3 regions of the Streptomyces sp. NPDC041713 genome follow, and region 2 is predicted to be linked to each of the others. Evidence: riboswitches for the same ligand, from Rfam matches in the RefSeq annotation. Region 2 holds a riboswitch; each other region holds the start of a gene.
The links. A riboswitch is a leader RNA that binds a small molecule or an ion and turns the genes downstream of it on or off. The one in region 2 is predicted to bind cobalamin.
Positions count from the first base shown of each region.

Region 1: linked by a shared signal. The riboswitch ahead of cobN (cobaltochelatase subunit CobN) and the one ahead of metE (5-methyltetrahydropteroyltriglutamate--homocysteine S-methyltransferase) in region 2 are both predicted to bind cobalamin.
Region 3: linked by a shared signal. The riboswitch ahead of ACZ6CV_RS22810 (ABC transporter substrate-binding protein) and the one ahead of metE (5-methyltetrahydropteroyltriglutamate--homocysteine S-methyltransferase) in region 2 are both predicted to bind cobalamin.

Region 1 is NZ_JBVIZY010000006.1:271,889-277,409, forward strand. It holds gene ACZ6CV_RS20675 (amidohydrolase) at 1-534, shown strand, start outside; gene cobN (cobaltochelatase subunit CobN) at 563-4,171, opposite strand; cobalamin riboswitch at 4,208-4,339, opposite strand; gene ACZ6CV_RS20685 (cobalamin biosynthesis protein CobG) at 4,447-5,521, shown strand, end outside.
Region 2 is NZ_JBVIZY010000004.1:27,903-33,423, reverse strand. It holds gene metE (5-methyltetrahydropteroyltriglutamate--homocysteine S-methyltransferase) at 1-1,614, opposite strand, end outside; cobalamin riboswitch at 1,777-2,003, opposite strand; gene ACZ6CV_RS13460 (isochorismatase family protein) at 2,153-2,713, shown strand; gene ACZ6CV_RS13455 (hypothetical protein) at 2,766-2,921, opposite strand; gene ACZ6CV_RS13450 (nuclear transport factor 2 family protein) at 3,243-3,695, opposite strand; gene ACZ6CV_RS13445 (zinc-binding dehydrogenase) at 3,750-4,670, opposite strand; gene ACZ6CV_RS13440 (LysR family transcriptional regulator) at 4,835-5,521, shown strand, end outside.
Region 3 is NZ_JBVIZY010000007.1:154,616-160,136, reverse strand. It holds gene ACZ6CV_RS22830 (MoaD/ThiS family protein) at 1-40, opposite strand, end outside; gene ACZ6CV_RS22825 (putative leader peptide) at 206-307, opposite strand; gene ACZ6CV_RS22820 (ABC transporter ATP-binding protein) at 374-1,171, opposite strand; gene ACZ6CV_RS22815 (FecCD family ABC transporter permease) at 1,168-2,169, opposite strand; gene ACZ6CV_RS22810 (ABC transporter substrate-binding protein) at 2,271-3,248, opposite strand; cobalamin riboswitch at 3,293-3,425, opposite strand; gene ACZ6CV_RS22805 (M67 family metallopeptidase) at 3,429-3,851, opposite strand; gene ACZ6CV_RS22800 (amino acid permease) at 3,962-5,452, opposite strand.

The sequences.
Region 1 (5,521 bases), on a different contig from region 2:
GGCTCGGTGCGGGCGGGCACGAAGCACAACATCATTCCCGACGAGGCCGAACTCCAGCTCAACATCCGCACCTACACGCCCGAGGTCCGCACCCGCGTCCTCGCCGCCGTCGAGCGCATCATCAGGGGCGAGGCCGCCACGGCCGGGGCGGAGAAGGAGCCGGAGATCACGGAGATCGACACCTTCCCCGTCGTCGTCAACGACGCGGACGCCGTCGACCGGACGATGGCCGCGATCAGCGCCGTCCTCGGCACGGAGCGGGTCATCGACCCCGGCCAGGTCACCGGCAGCGAGGACGTCGGGATCTTCGCCACCGCCGCGGAGGGCGAAGTCCCGCTCTGCTACTGGCTGTTCGGCGGCGCCGACGCGGACGAGGTGATCGCCGCGCAGCGCGCGGGCACCTTCGAGCGGGACATCCCCTCGAACCACTCGCCGTCCTTCGCGCCGCTGGTCGAGCCGACGCTCACCACCGGCGTCACCGCGCTGACGACGGCCGCGCTGGCCTGGCTGGACGGCGGCCGGCCGGCGCGGTGACGGCCGGCCGCCGGGGCGGGCGAGGGGCTCAGCCCTCGTCCTCCAGGTTGCCCTCGGTCTCCAGGTAGGCCTGGCGCAGCGCTTCGAGCACCGCCGGGTCCGGCTTCGCCCACATGCCGCGCGACTCGGCCTCCAGGAGGCGCTCCGCGATGCCGTGCAGCGCCCAGGGGTTGTTCTCCTGGAGGAACTGACGGTTCGTCGGGTCGAGGACGTACGTCTCGGTGAGCTTGTCGTACATCCAGTCGGCGACGACGCCCGTCGTGGCGTCGTACCCGAACAAGTAGTCCACGGTCGCGGCGAGTTCGAAGGCGCCCTTGTAGCCGTGGCGGCGCATCGCCTCGATCCACTTGGGGTTGACGACGCGCGCGCGGAACACCCGCGAGGTCTCCTCCACCAGCGTGCGGGTGCGGACCGTCTCGGGGCGCGTGGAGTCGCCGATGTACGCCTCCGGGGCGGTGCCCCGCAGCGCGCGCACGGTCGCCACCATGCCGCCGTGGTACTGGAAGTAGTCGTCCGAGTCCGCGATGTCGTGCTCGCGGGTGTCGGTGTTCTTCGCGGCCACCGCGATGCGCTTGTACGCGGTCTCCATCTCGGCGCGCGCCGGGCGTCCTTCGAGCCCGCGGCCGTACGCGTAACCGCCCCACACCGTGTACACCTCGGCGAGGTCGGCGTCGGTGCGCCAGTCGCGGGAGTCGATGAGCTGCAGCAGACCGGCGCCGTACGTGCCGGGGCGGGAGCCGAAGATGCGGGTGGTGGCCCGGCGTTCGTCGCCGTGCTCGGCCAGGTCGGCCTGGGCGTGGGCGCGGACGTGGTTGCGGTCGGCGGGCTCGTCCAGGGAGGCGGCGAGCCGTACCGCGTCGTCGAGCAGGCCGATGGTGTGCGGGAACGCGTCGCGGAAGAACCCTGAGATGCGCAGCGTCACATCGATGCGCGGGCGGCCCAACTCCTCGTACGGGATGGCCTCCAGGCCGGTGACGCGGCGCGACGCGTCGTCCCAGACGGGGCGGACGCCGAGCAGCGCCATGGCCTCCGCGACGTCGTCGCCCGCGGTGCGCATCGCGCTGGTGCCCCACAGGGACAGGCCGACGGAGGTGGGGTACGCGCCGTTGTCGGACTTGTACCGCTCCAGCAGGGAGTCGGCCAGCGCCTGGCCGGTCTCCCACGCGAGGCGGGACGGCACGGCCTTGGGGTCGACCGAGTAGAAGTTGCGGCCGGTCGGCAGGACGTTGACCAGGCCGCGCAGGGGAGAGCCCGAGGGGCCCGCCGGGACGAAGCCGCCGTTCAGGGCGTGCACCGCGTGGTCGAGCTCGGCGGTGGTGCCTGCGAGGCGCGGGACGACCTCGCGGGCCGCGAACTCCAGGACGGCGGCGACCTGTTCACCCTGGTCGGTGGGGAGCGCGGCGAGGTCCCAGTCCGCGTCGTCCATCGCCTGGACCAGCGCGCGGGCCTTCTCCTCGGCCTCGTCGGCGCCGGTGCGGGTCGCCGCGGACTCGTCGAGACCGAGGGCCTCGCGCAGACCCGGCAGCGCGGTGGTGCCGCCCCAGATCTGGCGGGCCCGCAGGATCGCGAGGACGAGGTTGACGCGGTCGGCGCCCGCCGGGGCGGCGCCGAGCACGTGCAGACCGTCGCGGATCTGCATGTCCTTGATCTCGCAGAGCCAGCCGTCGACGTGCAGCAGGAAGTCGTCGAAGCCGTCGTCGTCCGGACGGTCCTCAAGACCCAGGTCGTGGTCGAGCTTGGCGGCCTGGATGAGCGTCCAGATCTGCGCGCGGATCGCGGGCAGCTTCGCCGGGTCCATGGAGCTGATCTGGGCGTATTCGTCGAGGAGTTGCTCCAGGCGGGCGATGTCGCCGTAGGAGTCGGCGCGCGCCATCGGCGGCACCAGGTGGTCGATGAGCGTGGCGTGCACACGGCGCTTGGCCTGCGTGCCCTCGCCCGGGTCGTTGACCAGGAAGGGGTAGATCAGCGGCAGGTCGCCGAGCGCGGCGTCCGGGCCGCAGGCGGCGGAGAGCCCCGCGTTCTTGCCGGGCAGCCACTCCAGGTTGCCGTGCTTGCCGAGGTGGATCATCGCGTCGGCGCCGAAGCCGCCGTCGGACGCGGCGGCCGCGATCCAGCGGTATGCCGCCAGGTAGTGGTGCGACGGCGGCAGATCCGGGTCGTGGTAGATCGCGATCGGGTTCTCGCCGAAGCCGCGCGGCGGCTGGATGAGGATGAGCAGATTGCCGCGGCGCAGGGCGGCGAGCACGATGTCGCCCTCCGGGTCGCCGCCGTCGCCCACCCGGGACCGGTCCAGGAACATCTCGCCGGGCGGCGGCCCCCAGTGGCCCTCGACGGACGCGCGCAGCTCCGCGGGGAGCGTCGCGTACCAGCGCTTGTAGTCGGCGGCCGGGATGCGCACCGGGTTGGCGGCGAGCTGCTCCTCGGTCAGCCACTCCTGGTCGTGGCCGCCCGCGTCGATCAGCGCGCGGATCAGCTCGTCGCCGTCGCCGGAGACCAGGCCGGGGATGTCGGCCTCGGGCCCGAAGTCGTACCCCTCGGCGCGCAGCCTGCGCAGCAGCGCCACGGCGGAGGCGGGGGTGTCGAGGCCGACCGCGTTGCCGATGCGGGAGTGCTTGGTCGGGTACGCGGACAGGACCAGCGCGAGGCGCTTGTCGGCGGCCGGGATGTGCTTCAGGCGGGCGTGCCGCACGGCGATGCCGGCGACGCGGGCCGCGCGCTCGGCGTCGGCCACGTACGCGGGAAGCCCGTCCTCGTCGATCTCCTTGAAGGAGAAGGGGACCGTGATGAGGCGGCCGTCGAACTCCGGCACCGCGATCTGGCTCGCGGCGTCGAGCGGCGAGACGCCCTCGTCGTTCTCCTCCCAGGCGGAGCGCGACCCGGTCAGGCAGAGCGCCTGCAGGATCGGCACGTCCAGGCCGGACAGGGCGCCCGCGTCCCACGACTCGTCGTCGCCGCCCGCGGAGGCCTCGGCGGGCCTGGTGCCGCCGGCCGCGAGGACGGTGGTCACGATGGTGTCGGCGGCGCGCAGCGCGTCGATCAGCTCCGGCTCGGGGGCGCGCAGCGAGGCCACGTACAGCGGCAGCGGGCGGGCCCCGGCGTCCTCGATGGCGCCGCACAGGGCGTCCACGAAGGCGGTGTTGCCGCTCATGTGGTGGGCGCGGTAGTAGAGCACCGCCACGGTCGGGCCCTCGACGTCCGCGCGGGCCGTGCGCTCCAGCGGGCCCCAGGACGGGGCGGGCGCGGGCGGCTCGAAGCCGTGGCCGGTGAGCAGCACGGTGTCGGAGAGGAAGCGGGCCAGCTGCTCCAGGTTGGCGGGGCCGCCGTGCGCCAGGTAGGCGTGCGCCTCGGCGGCGATGCCGACCGGCACGGTGGAGGACGCCATCAGCTGGGCGTCGGGTGCCTGTTCGCCGGTGAGCACGACGACCGGGAGGCCGGTGGCGATGAGCTGGTCCAGGCCGTCCTGCCAGGCGCGTACGCCGCCGAGGAGGCGTACGACGACGAGGTCGACGCCGTCGAGCAGGGCGGGCAGCCCGGCGAGGTCCAGGCGCGAGGGGTTGGCGAACCGGTAGTCGACCGGGCCTCCCGCCGCGCGGGCGCTGAGCAGGTCGGTGTCGGAGGTCGACAACAGCAGAAGCATGCGGGCGCAGGCCTTCCTCGGGGTGTCCGCGCCCCGGGTGGTCGTATGGACGGCGGGAGTTCCTGGCTCACCCCACGGGTGGGGCTCACAGTGGCGGGACCGCGCCGGATTCGCACCGGGCTTCCTCCCTCGGGTCCTGGTGGACCCACGCCGTCGCTGGCGTCGACGGACTTGGCAGCCCGCCGCCTGCATAGTAAGTCCTGCCCGCCGCGAGCGGGGCGGCCACCTGCCGGGACGGCCCGTCTCGGGAGGCGACCGGCCGGATCGGCGTGGGTATGCTCGCCGCCATGCCGCCCACCCGAACCCCCTCCCCAGACCAGGGCGAATCCCCCATACGTGACCGGGGTGACGCCTGCCCCGGAGCACTCCGCCTGCACCTCGCCGACGACGGCCGCCTGGCCCGACTCCGGTTGCCCGGCGGCCTCTTGACGGCCCGTCAGGTCGAGGTGCTCGCCGATGTGGCGGAGCGCCTGGCGGACGGCAACCTCAGCGTCACCTCGCGCGGCAACATCGAGCTGCGCGGGCTCGGGGAGACCTGCGGCGGCGAACTCTCCCGACTGCTCGCCGATGCGGGCCTGCTGCCCTCGGAACGGCACGAACGCGTCCGGAACGTGGTGGCGTCCCCCCTGGCCACGACGGACGGACTCGGCCACGCCGACGTGCAGTTGTGGGCCCGTGAGCTGGACGGACTCCTCTGCGGCGCGGAGTGGACGACACAGCTCTCCGGCCGCTTCCTGTTCGTCCTGGACGACGGCCGCGGAGATGTGGCCGGACTGGGCGGCGATGTGACCTTGATCGCAGAATCGGGGGGTACGGCGGTCGTACGGGTCGGGTCGAGTGCCCTCCGCGTCACCGCATCCGACGCACCACGGGCGGCCCTGGCCGCAGCCGAAGCCTTCCTGACCGCGGCCCACGAGGCGGGCAACGGCGCGTGGCGGGTACGGGAGCTGCCGCCGGGGTGGGACGTGGACGTGGCGGGGGCGTTGGAGGGGGCGGGGGTTGCGGCGACGGCCACCGCTGAGGCACGGGTCGGCACCTTGGGCGTGCCGGTCCCCACCGCTGAGACACCCGTCGGCCCCGCGGGCGCGCCGGTCGCCACCCCGGACGTACCCGTCACTGGTCCGCCCGTACCCGTCACCGGCCCGCCCCCACCCGGTGTTCACGGGCGGGCCGTCCTCGTCAATGCCCCCCTCGGGCGGGTGGGCGTCGACGCATGGCGGGCCTTGCTGCCGTTGCCCGGTGGCGAGCTGCGGGTCACGCCCTGGCGTGGCTTCGTGCTGCCCGGCTTCGCCGACGACGGGGCCGCCCGGGAACGGCTGGCCGCGCTCGACGGCGCCGGATACCTCACCA
Region 2 (5,521 bases):
GGCGAGGACCGGCGGTCGGACGTAACGGGTGCCGTACGACTGGACCCAGCCGTGCTGCGTGGCGAGGTAGCCGGTCAGCTGCTCGGCGAAGTACTGCACCATGTCGTTGCGTTCGGGCTCGCCGTGCACGAGGACGTCGATGCCCGCCTTCTCCTGGAAGGACAGGACCCCGCGGATCTCGTTCCTGATGCGCTCCTCGTATCCGTCCGTGTCGATCCGCCCGGCCCGCAGGTCCGCGCGGGCGGTGCGCAGTTCGGTGGTCTGCGGGAAGGAGCCGATGGTCGTCGTCGGAAGCAGCGGCAGACCGAGAGCGGCATGCTGGGCCGCCGCGCGCTCCGCGTGCGGCTGGGAGCGGCGGGTGTCGGCCTCGGTGACCGCGGCGGTGCGGGCGCGAACGGCCGGGTCGCGGGTGAGGGCGGAACCGGCGCGGGAGTCCAAGTCCGCGCGGTTGGCGGCGAGTTCGGTCGCGATGGCTTCGGTGCCCTGGGAGAGCCCGCGCGCCAGCAAGGAGATCTCCCGCGTCTTCTGGCGGGCGAAGGCAAGCCAGCGGGCGACCTGCGGATCGATGTCCCGCTCGGCGTCGGCGTCCAGCGGGACGTGCAGGAGCGAGCAGGACGCGGCGACGTCCACGCGGTCGGCGAGGCCGAGGAGCGTGCCCAGCGTGGCGAGGGACTTCTCCAGGTCGTTGATCCAGATGTTGCGGCCGTTGACGACGCCCGCGACCAGCCGCTTGCCCGACAACCCGCCGACGGAGGCGAGGTCGCCGAGGTTGGCGGCGGCCGTCTCGGTGAAGTCGAGGGCCAGACCGTCGACCGGCGCCTTGGCCAGGATGCCGAGCGCGTCACCGAGGCGCCCGAAGTACGAGGCGACCAACAGCTTGGGGCGGTCGGTGAGAGCTCCGAGGTCGCGGTAGGCGCGCTCGGCGGCGTTCAACTCGGCCCGTGTGCGGTCCTGGACCAGGGCGGGCTCGTCCAGCTGGACCCACTCGGCGCCCGCCGCGCGCAGGTCCGCGAGCACCTCGGCGTACACGGGCAGCAGCCGGTCGATGAGCGTCAGCGGGTCGAAGTCCGCGGCCACGCCCGGCGCAGGCTTGGCGAGCAGGAGGTACGTCACGGGGCCCACCAGGACGGGGCGTGCCGTGTGCCCGATCGCGAGGGCTTCCGTCAGCTCGGCGACCTGCTTGGCGGAGTCGGTCCGGAACACGGTGTCGGGGCCCAACTCGGGCACCAGATAGTGGTAGTTGGTGTCGAACCACTTCGTCATCTCCAGCGGCGCCACGTCCTGCGTGCCGCGCGCCATCGCGAAGTAGCCGTCGAGGGCGTCGGCCTGGACGGCTGCGCGGTGCCGCTCGGGGACAGCGCCGACCATGACACTGGTGTCGAGAACGTGGTCGTAGTACGAGAAGTCCCCGGTCGGCACCTCGTCGATGCCGGCGTCGGCCAACTGCCGCCAGTTGGCGCGGCGGAGGTCCGCCGCGGTCTCCCGGAGGGCGGCAGCGGTGACGCGGCCCTTCCAGTAACCCTCGACGGCCTTCTTCAGTTCCCGGTTCTGGCCCTGGCTGGGGTAGCCGTACACGGTGGCTCGTGCCGCCGCGGTCGCGGGCTGCGCTGTCACGGAACTCTCCTTCGCGAGATGTGTCCTGGTTCTCCCGGAGACCGGACATGGCGCGAAGGGACGACCGACCGGGCGGACCACGTCGCGGGCGGATGCCGCGCGTGCCGCTCGATATGTACGCCGACCCGCCCACGAGGTCACCGAAAGGGCCGCACGCGATCCGTCACGTGCGGGCAACGGGCAGGTCTTCGGACTCGCGGGCACGTCGCGTGTCGGCCGGACACGGGACACCTACTGGCCGTCGCTTCCCGGACCCGGTCGGGTCCAGTGCTGTTGACGGCGGTCGTTCCCACTCACCGCTGCGGGGCAGTCCCGGACTTACACCGGGTTCCCTCTTACGACGCATCCCGCCTGGCGGACGGGGCGAACCAGCTGCACCGCTCACCCTAGGCGCACGCAAACCGATCGCCCACCCCGGCCGGCAGGTCGGAATGTGAAGCGGGTCACGAGCGTGACAGCGGTGGGACCGGATCCGGTGTCAGTGGGCCGGGCTAGCGTGGGGAGCGATGAGCCCGGCGCGAGCGAACGAAGGTAGACCATGACCACATTGGAGAACCGGCCGAACACCGCACTCCTCGTCGTCGACGTGCAGCAGGACGTCGTCGAGGGGAGCCACCGGCGCGACGAGGTCGTCGCGAACATCTCCGGGCTCGTCGAGCGGGCGCGGCAGGAAGGGGTTCCGGTCGTCTGGGTGCAGCACTTCGACGAGGGACTCACGCGCGGGAGCGACGGCTGGCGGATCGTCCCTGAACTCACGCCCGAGGACGCCGAGCCGCTCGTCGAGAAGAGCTACGGCGACTCGTTCGAGGACACCACGCTGGAGGCCGTGCTGTCGCGGCTCGGGGTGGGGCGGCTCCTCGTCGCCGGCGCGGAGACCGACGCGTGCATCCGCTCGACGCTCCACGGCGCGTTCGTCAGGGGTTACGACGCGACGCTGGTCAGCGACGCGCATACGACGGTCGACAAGACCGCCTGGGGCGCGCCGACGCCGGACTTGGTCGTCGCGCACACGAACCTGTACTGGGCCCACCAGGCGGCGCCGGGACGGACGGCGGGGGCGGTCGAGACCAAGAACGTCGTCTTCGACAACGCCTCCTGACGAGCCGCGCCTCCCGACGCCCCGGTCGGCCTGAGCCCCACCCCGGCGCGGCTCAGTGACTGCCCACGAGACCCAGGCCGGGGCCGCCGGACAGCAGCGGGCGCAGGGCCGCCTGCGCCCGCTCGAAGTAGCCCGGCACCTTCGTCGCGCTCTGCGCGTACCGTGCCGGGAGCGGCGCGTCGAAGGCCGGCAAGGTCACGTTCTGCAAGACGGCGGACCTGGCCATCGACGCCCGGGACGCCGCTCCGGACGAGTCCACGGGCCGGATCGACATCACCATGATCAACCGGGGCTCGACCACCTGACATCGACGGCAGCGGCGACAGCCTCTCGCACCCGACCAACCTTCTGGTGACGCCCCCGAACGAGACCCACTCGGTGACCCTGAAGTGGCCCGAGGGCGCGGGAGCGATCAAGGGCGCCTACACCGACGTCGAGGTCTACCCCACGCACAACACGAACTAGTCGCGGTGTGGAGTCTCGGAGAACCCGGCATCCGTCGAGTGGGAGAACTCGACGCCGCGAAACGTCAGTTACCGGCAGGGAAGAGGACTGCCGCCACGTGCCGGGTGTCCGCGTATTCGATAACGGACGTGATCCGGCCGGCGTGGACCGTGTAGATCCCGATGCAGCGGTTGTCGTACGTGCCGCCGTGCACGGTCCGGGCCTTGGAGGTCCACTCGGCGACCACGCGGTCGCCCTCGGCGATCGTGCTGACCAACTCGACCTTCGTCGTGCCGGGCACGAGGATCGGCCCCATGCTGCCCAGGAAGTCGTTGATGATCGCGTCGCGGCCCCGCCACACCTTCGATATCGGCAGGTCCCCGCCCGGGTAGTGCCAGGTCGCGTCCTCGGCGAAACTCGCGAAGATGACGTCGGCGTCGCCGTCGCGGACGGCCTCGACGTAGCGGATGACGACGGCCCGTGGGTCGGTCGAGGCGGTGGGCTCGGTGATCTCGGTGGTTGCCGTGGTCTCGGTCATGGTGGGGCTCCTTCTGTGGTTTCTTGCCTTGCGGTTGCTGAATGTTTCGGCTGCTCAGGAAAGCGTAAGGACGGCCTTGCCCCGGATGCGGCGGTCCCGCAGGTCGGTGAGGGTGCTCGCGGTGTCGGCCCAGTCCGCGACGCGGCCGATCTCGGGGTGCAGGCGGCCTTCGGCGGTCAGCCGGACGAGAGCCGCCAGGTCGTCGCCGAGGCCGGTGTCGGCGTCGAGGTAGTGGAAGTGGCGGATGACGGCCGACTCGGGGCCGTTGAAGAAGTCGAAGAAGTCGAGCGTCACCGGGGTGCGGCTGGCCTGCCCGAACCAGATGAGCGTGCCCCGCTTCGCCAGCCGCGCGAGGGCGACGGGAAGGGCCTGACCGCCGGTCGACTCCAGCACGATGTCGTACGGTCCGCGTGCGTCGGCCGGCTGGTGGACGATTCGGGCCGCACCGAGTTCGGTGAGCCGGGCACCGCGCTCGGCGTCCCGGGTCACGGCGGTGACCTCTGCCCCTGCGGCGGCCGCGAGTTCGGTCACGTAATGGCCCACACCCCCGGACGCACCGGTCAGCAGCACCCGTCGTCCCAGCACGGGCCCGGCCGCGCGCAGCAGCCGCAGCGCGGTGAGCCCGGCGAGCGGCAGCGCCGCGCCGTCCGTCGCGGAGACGCTGTCCGGCAGCACCGCCAGGGCGCTGGTCGGCACCGCCGCGAACTCCGCCCAGCCGCCGCCCATGGGGTGGCCGACGACCCGTGCGATGCCGGTCGGCCCGCTCCCGTCGGCGGCCGGCTGGACCACGAGCCCGGCGATGTCCTTGCCGGGACGTTCCCCCGGAACCGGCGCCTCCAACTTGAAGGTCTCACCCCGGTTGACGGAGAAGGCCTCCACCCTCACCAGCGCCTCGTCGGGGCGCGGCGTGGGTTCGGGGACGTCGGCGAGAACGACCGGTTCGGCGGGGTCTCCGGTCGGTACGAGAGCCTTCATTTCTCTGCCTCCTTGGCGGCGTCGGTGCCGACGTCGGTGTCGCGTAGGCGACGGTGCCGGTGTCGGTCTGTTGCTTGAGACCACTTCACCGGAGGAGGCATCGGCCGGGCCAACAACGACAGCGGCCGGTCGACAACGTGTGGTTGTCGTATATGGTCAGCCGCATGGACCTTGACCTCGCCCTGGTCCGTGCGTTCGTCGCGACCGCCGAGACGCTGCACTTCGGGCGCGCCGCCGAACAGCTCAACACCAGCCAGCAGGCGCTGTCGAAGCGCGTCGCGCGCCTTGAATCGCTGCTCGGCGTCGGCCTGTTCGAGCGTGAGGGCGGCACGCGGTTGACCGAGGCCGGTGAGCGGTTCGAGCCGGCCGCGCGTGAGGTCCTCGCCGCGGGCACGCGCGCGATCGCGGCCGCGCTGGGCGCCGGACCGACCGTACGGATCGACGTGTGGGGCCATCTCTACGCGCCGATGCGCACCGTCGCGCAGGTGGTGGAGACGCTCGACGGGGTGCGCCTGGAGCCGGGACCGGCACGTGACTGGCCGTCGGCCGCGCAGGCGCTGTCGCGGGGTGACGCGGATCTGGGTTTCGGCCGGGTGCACCCGCTCCCCGGGGGCCGCGACGCCGGCCTCGCTCAGCGGCTCGTTCGCCTGGAGCCCGTCGACGTGGTGGTGAGCGCGTCCCACCCGCTGGCCGACGCGGACGAACTCCGCCCGACCGATCTGCGCGACAGCACCCTGTGGTGCCCGGCCGAGCTGTCCCGCCTCGACTTCCTGCAGCGTTTCGCGGACGAGTTCGGGCTCACGAGGCGCCAGGACGGCCCCAACCTCGGCCTCGACCACCTCGTCCAGCAC
Region 3 (5,521 bases), on a different contig from region 2:
AGGTGCGGAGGATGGTCGGGATGCGGACCTCGATGGCCATGCTGGGGCTCCTGTCGTGGGTCGAGAAGTGCGGGAAGTGCGAGAAGTGCGAGAAGTACGGGTGGCGGGCTCGCTCGGCGCTGTGCCGGCGGTGGTGCGGTGCCCGGTGGTACGTGGACGTACGGAGTGCGGCGGCGCCGCGCCCACGGCCGTGCGGCGGCGCGGTTCAGCGGGAACAGATCGCGCTGGCGAGGCGGCACAGGTCGACGTGCAGCCGCGCAACGAGCAGTGCGCCCGGCGTCTTTTCGCTCACGTCGTGGGGAACCATGCGGTCATCGTATCGATTCCCGGTCCGGATCCCGGAGTGTGATCTCAGCTGGTGGACGGAATCCGTTCAGGATGCGGGCGGCGGCAGATGGACGACCGTCGGGGCGCCGGTCACCGGGTGGGTGCTGACCTCGGCGGTCACCCCGTACACGGTGGCGAGCAGCTCGGCGGTGAGGACCTCTTTGGGCGCCCCGGAGGCGACGAGCCGGCCGCCGTCGAGGACGTACAGGCGGTCGCAGTAGTACGCGGCGAGGTTCAGGTCGTGCAGGGCCAGGAGGTTCGTCGTGCCCAGGCCCCGTACGAAGGAGAGGATCTCCAGCTGGTAGCGGATGTCCAGGTGGTTGGTGGGCTCGTCGAGGACGACCAGGGTCGGCTCCTGGACCAGGGCGCGGGCCACCAGCGCGCGCTGCCGCTCGCCGCCGGAGAGCGAGGGGAAGGCTCGGTCGGCGAGCTCCTCGACGCCGACCCGGGCGAGCGCCGCCGCGACGAGCGCGTCGTCGGCCGCCGTGTCCGCCTCCCAGAACCGTTTGTGCGGGGAGCGGCCCATCGCGACGACCTGCCGGACGGTCAGCTCGAAGGCGGCCTGCCCGTCCTGCGGGACGGTGGCGAGGCGGCGGGCGCGTGCCTTCGCGGACAGCGCGTGCAGGTCGTCGCCGTCGAGGAGGGCGCGGCCCGCGGTGGGGCGCAGCGTGCCGTACACGCAGCGCAGCAGGGTGGTCTTGCCGCTGCCGTTGGGTCCGACGACGCCGACGGTCTCGCCGGGGTCGGCGGTGAGGTCGACGGCGTCCACGAGGAGACGTCCTTCCACCTCGTACGAGAGCGCTTCGGTGCGCAGGGCGCCGGCCGGCCGGGGCGGGTGGGTCATACCGCCACTCCTTCGGTGCGCCGCCGCAGCAGCCACAGGAAGAACGGGCCGCCGGTCAGCGCGGTGAGCACCCCGACGGGGATGTCCTGCGGGGCGGCGACGGTGCGCGCGGCGAGGTCGGCGGCGACGAGGAAGACCGCGCCCATCAGCGCCACGACCGGGAGCAGGGCGCGGTGGGATGCGCCGACCAGCATGCGGGCGGCGTGCGGCACCATCAGGCCGATGAAGCCGATGGCCCCGCTGTAGGCGACCAGGACGCCGGTGAGCAGCGAGACGAGGACGAAGACGCCGGCGCGGAAGCGGGCCGCGTCCAGGCCGAGGACGGTGGCGCCCTCCTCGCCGGCGAGGAGCAGGTCCAGGGGACGGGCCAGGGCCATCAGGAGGGCCGTGCCGATGAGCAGGGACGCGCAGGGCAGGGCGAGCATGTCCCAGCGGGCGCTGCCGAGTCCGCCGAGCGTCCAGTACAGGACTTCCTTGAGGTGGTCGGCGCTGTCCGCGGTGACCAGGATGAGGCTGGTCAGCGCGGTGAGGATGTACGAGACGGCGACGCCCGCGAGGATCAGCCGGCCGGTGGCGAAACCGCCGCCGCTCCTGGCCAGTGAGTAGACGAGGACCAGGGAGATCAGGGCGCCCGCGAAGGACGCGGCCGGGATGGTGACGGGGGTCGACAGGGCGGCGCCGAGGCCGAAGACGCCGCCGAGCACGATCGCGGAGACCGCGCCGACGGAGGCGCCGGAGGAGACGCCGAGCAGGAACGGGTCGGCGAGGGGGTTGCGGACGAGGGCCTGCAGGACGGTGCCGATGACGGCGAGTCCCGCGCCGACGGCTGCGCCGAGCAGGACCCTGGGGAGGCGGACGTCCAGCACGATGGTGCGGAAGGGGGAGGGCTCCGCCCGGCCCGTGAGGATCTCCAGCACCTGATCCGGGGGGATCCGGACCGAGCCCAGGGCCAACCCGGCGAGTATCGCTGCCGCGAGGGCCGCGGTGAGCCCCGTCAGGGTGAGGAGGCGGCGCCCCCGTGCGTCCCGTCGATCGCCCTTCGGGCTCGTCCTCAAACGCCGGACGGGCTGAAAGATCCGCCCCACGGGCTGGATGACCCTCACAGCTGCGCCGCCAGCTTCCTCACCGCCTGCGGTGCTCGTACGCCGGTGACCACGTCCGACAGCCGCAGCACCGCGAAGCTCTTGTTCTTGACGGCCGGGACGTCCCGTAGGACCGGGTCCTCCAGGAGGCGCTTCTTCTTCTGGGCGACCGTCGTGGCGCCGTAGTCGAGGATCAGGATGGTCTCGGGCCTACGCTCGACCACCTTCTCCCAGGAGGCGTCGGTGAAGGACTTGTCGACGTCGGCGAAGACGTTGCGGCCGCCGGCCCGTTCGATGATGTCGTTGCCGATGCCGCGGCCGCCCGCGGTGAACGCGGTCTTGTCGCCGCTGTCGTAGACGAAGACGGAGTGCCGCTTCTTGCCCCGGGACTTCGCCGCGGTGGCGGCCAGTTCGCGGCGGGCGCCCGCGACCCACCGCTCGGCGCGGTCACGCACCCCGAAGGTGGCGCCGACCTCGCGGACCTCGCGGTAGACGTCGTCCATGGCGACGGGCTTCTTCGCGCAGCCCTCGACGTTCAGACGCGTCTTGATGCCCGACTTCGCGAGCGCGGGGCGGCCGCGCCCGTCGCCCGCGAGGAAGGCGCTCGGGTAACCGCCGTACACGAAGTCGGGGTTGGCGGCGAGCAGCTTCTCGTACGAGGGGTACTCCTCGGCGAGCACGGGGCGTGACGCGTACGCCTTCTCGTACTTCGGCAGGACCTTGTCGTCGAGGTAGGCGGTGCCCGCGATGTGGTCGGCGAGGCCGAGTTCCAGCATCACCTCGGTGGTGTGCTGGTTCATGGTGACCGCGCGCTTCGGAGGTGCGTCGTACGTCGTCGTCACACCGCAGTTGGTGACGGTGTACGGGAATCCGGCGGCCTTCGCGGCGGGCTTCGCGTCACTCCCGGAACCGGAGGACGAGCACGCGGCGAGCGGGACGAGCAGGGTGGCCGCGGCGAGTGCGCGTATGCCGGGGTGGCGGTGGCGTCGGGACATGGCTGAGCTGCCTCCTCCAGGGGATTTCCGCGTCCCCTGTGTTGCGTGGAGAAGGGCGGCAGGTCAGTTCCTGACTCCCCCGGCCCCGGCGGTGCTTGCCGGGTGGGACGGGGTCACAGTGGCGGGACCGTGCCGGGTTCGCACCGGCTTCCTGGGTCCTGCCGCCCTCATGAGTAAAGCTCAGTATGCCTCGACGACCTTTACCTCTTCCTCGGTGACCTCGCCGTCCACGATCCGGTACGAGCGGAACTGGAAGGGGCCCGCGTCGTCGGTGTCGGCGGTGGAGACCAGGACGTAGTGCGCGCCGGGCTCGTTGGCGTACGTGATGTCGGTGCGCGAGGGGTAGGCCTCGGTCGCCGTGTGCGAGTGGTAGACGATCACCGGCTCCTCGTCGCGGTCGTCGAGGTCGCGGTAGAGCTTGAGCAGGTCACCCGAGTCGAACTCGTAGAACGTGGGCGAGCGCGCGGCGTTGAGCATCGGGATGAACCGCTCGGGCCGGTCGGTGCCCTCCGGCCCCGCGACCACGCCGCAGGCCTCGTCGGGGTGGTCCTTGCGCGCGTGCGCGACGATCTGGTCGTGGAGGGCCTGGGTGATGGTCAGCATGGGAGCCAGGATAAGCAGAGGGCCCGCACCGTACCGAAGTGTGGTACGGGCGGGCCCGAATGCTGGACAGGTGGACCGCGACCTCGGGGCCCCAGTCCTTCCGCGTGAGGTCAGTCCTTCTCGACGGAGGCGGAGGCGGAGACGCCGACCTTCTGCCGGTTGAAGGCCGCGGCCTCCGGGTTGCGGCTCTTGAGCACCAGGTACGAGACCGTGAGGATCGCGATCCAGACCGGAGCGGCGTAGAGCGAGACGCGGTTGTCCTTGTCGATGCCCATCAGCACGATGACCAGGCCGATGAACAGGAGCGCGAACCAGCTGGTGTACGGGGCTCCGGGCGCCCGGAAGGTGGACTGCGGGAGCTCGCCGCGGTCGGCCTTGCGGCGGTAGCGGATCTGGCAGGCGAGGATCATGATCCAGGCCCACATGCCGGAGATGGTCGCGAAGGAGACGACGTAGGTGAACGCCTTGCCGGGCCACTGGTAGTTGATCCAGACGCCGATCAGCATGCACGCGGCGGAGGCGGTGGTGCCGACCAGCGGCAGGCCGTTCTTCGTGAGCTTGGTGAAGAACTTCGGGCCCTGGCCGTTGAGCGCGAGGTCGCGCAGCATGCGGCCGGTGGAGTACATGCCGGAGTTGCAGGAGGAGAGGGCGGCGGTGAGGACCACGAAGTTCACGATCGCGGCGCCGATACCGAGGCCCATCTTCTCGAAGGCCGCGACGAAGGGCGACACGTCGGGCTGGAACGTGGTCCACGGGACCACCGACAGGATCATGATCAGCGCGCCGACGTAGAAGACGGCGATGCGCCACGGCACGGTGTTGATGGCCTTGGGCAGGACGGTCTTGGGATCCTTGGACTCGCCCGCGGTGACGCCGACCAGCTCGACGGCGAGGAAGGCGAACATCACGATCTGCAGGGTCATCAGCGTGGAGCCGATGCCGTTGGGGAAGAAGCCGCCCTCGTCCCAGAGGTGGGTCACCGACGCGGTGTCACCGGCGTCGGAGAAGCCGATGGTGAGGATGCCGACGCAGATCAGGATCATGCCGATGATGGCGGTGACCTTGACCATCGAGAACCAGAACTCCAGCTCACCGAAGAGCTTCACGGAGATGAGGTTCGCGCCGTACAGGATGACGGTGAAGACGAGCGCGTAGGCCCATTGTGGGAACGAGTCGTGGGTCCAGTACTGCATGTACTGGGCGGCCGCGGTGACTTCCGTGATGCCGGTGACGACCCAGAAGAGCCAGTACGTCCAGCCGGTCACGAATCCGAAGAACGGGCCCATGAACTCGCGTGCGTACTCCGAGAAGGAGCCGGACACGGGCCGGTACATGAGGAGCTCGCCGAGCGCCCGCATGATGAAGAAGATGACGAGGCCCGCGATGGCGTACGCCAGGATGAGGCTGGGGCCGGCCTTGTGGATGGCCTTGCCCGCGCCGAGGAACAGGCCGGTGCCGATGGCACCGCCGATCGCGATCATCTGGATCTGCCGGGCTCCGAGCCCGCGCTGGTAACCCTCGCCCTCGCCGGACGGGCCGCCCTGCACGACACCATTGCCGCCAGGCTCGCCGTGGTGCTCTTCGACCTGCACTGAGGTCATGGTGACGCCTTTCTCCATGCTGATCCGCGCCCGCACATCTGCGTTGTGGCTGCGGATCAGGTCCTGATC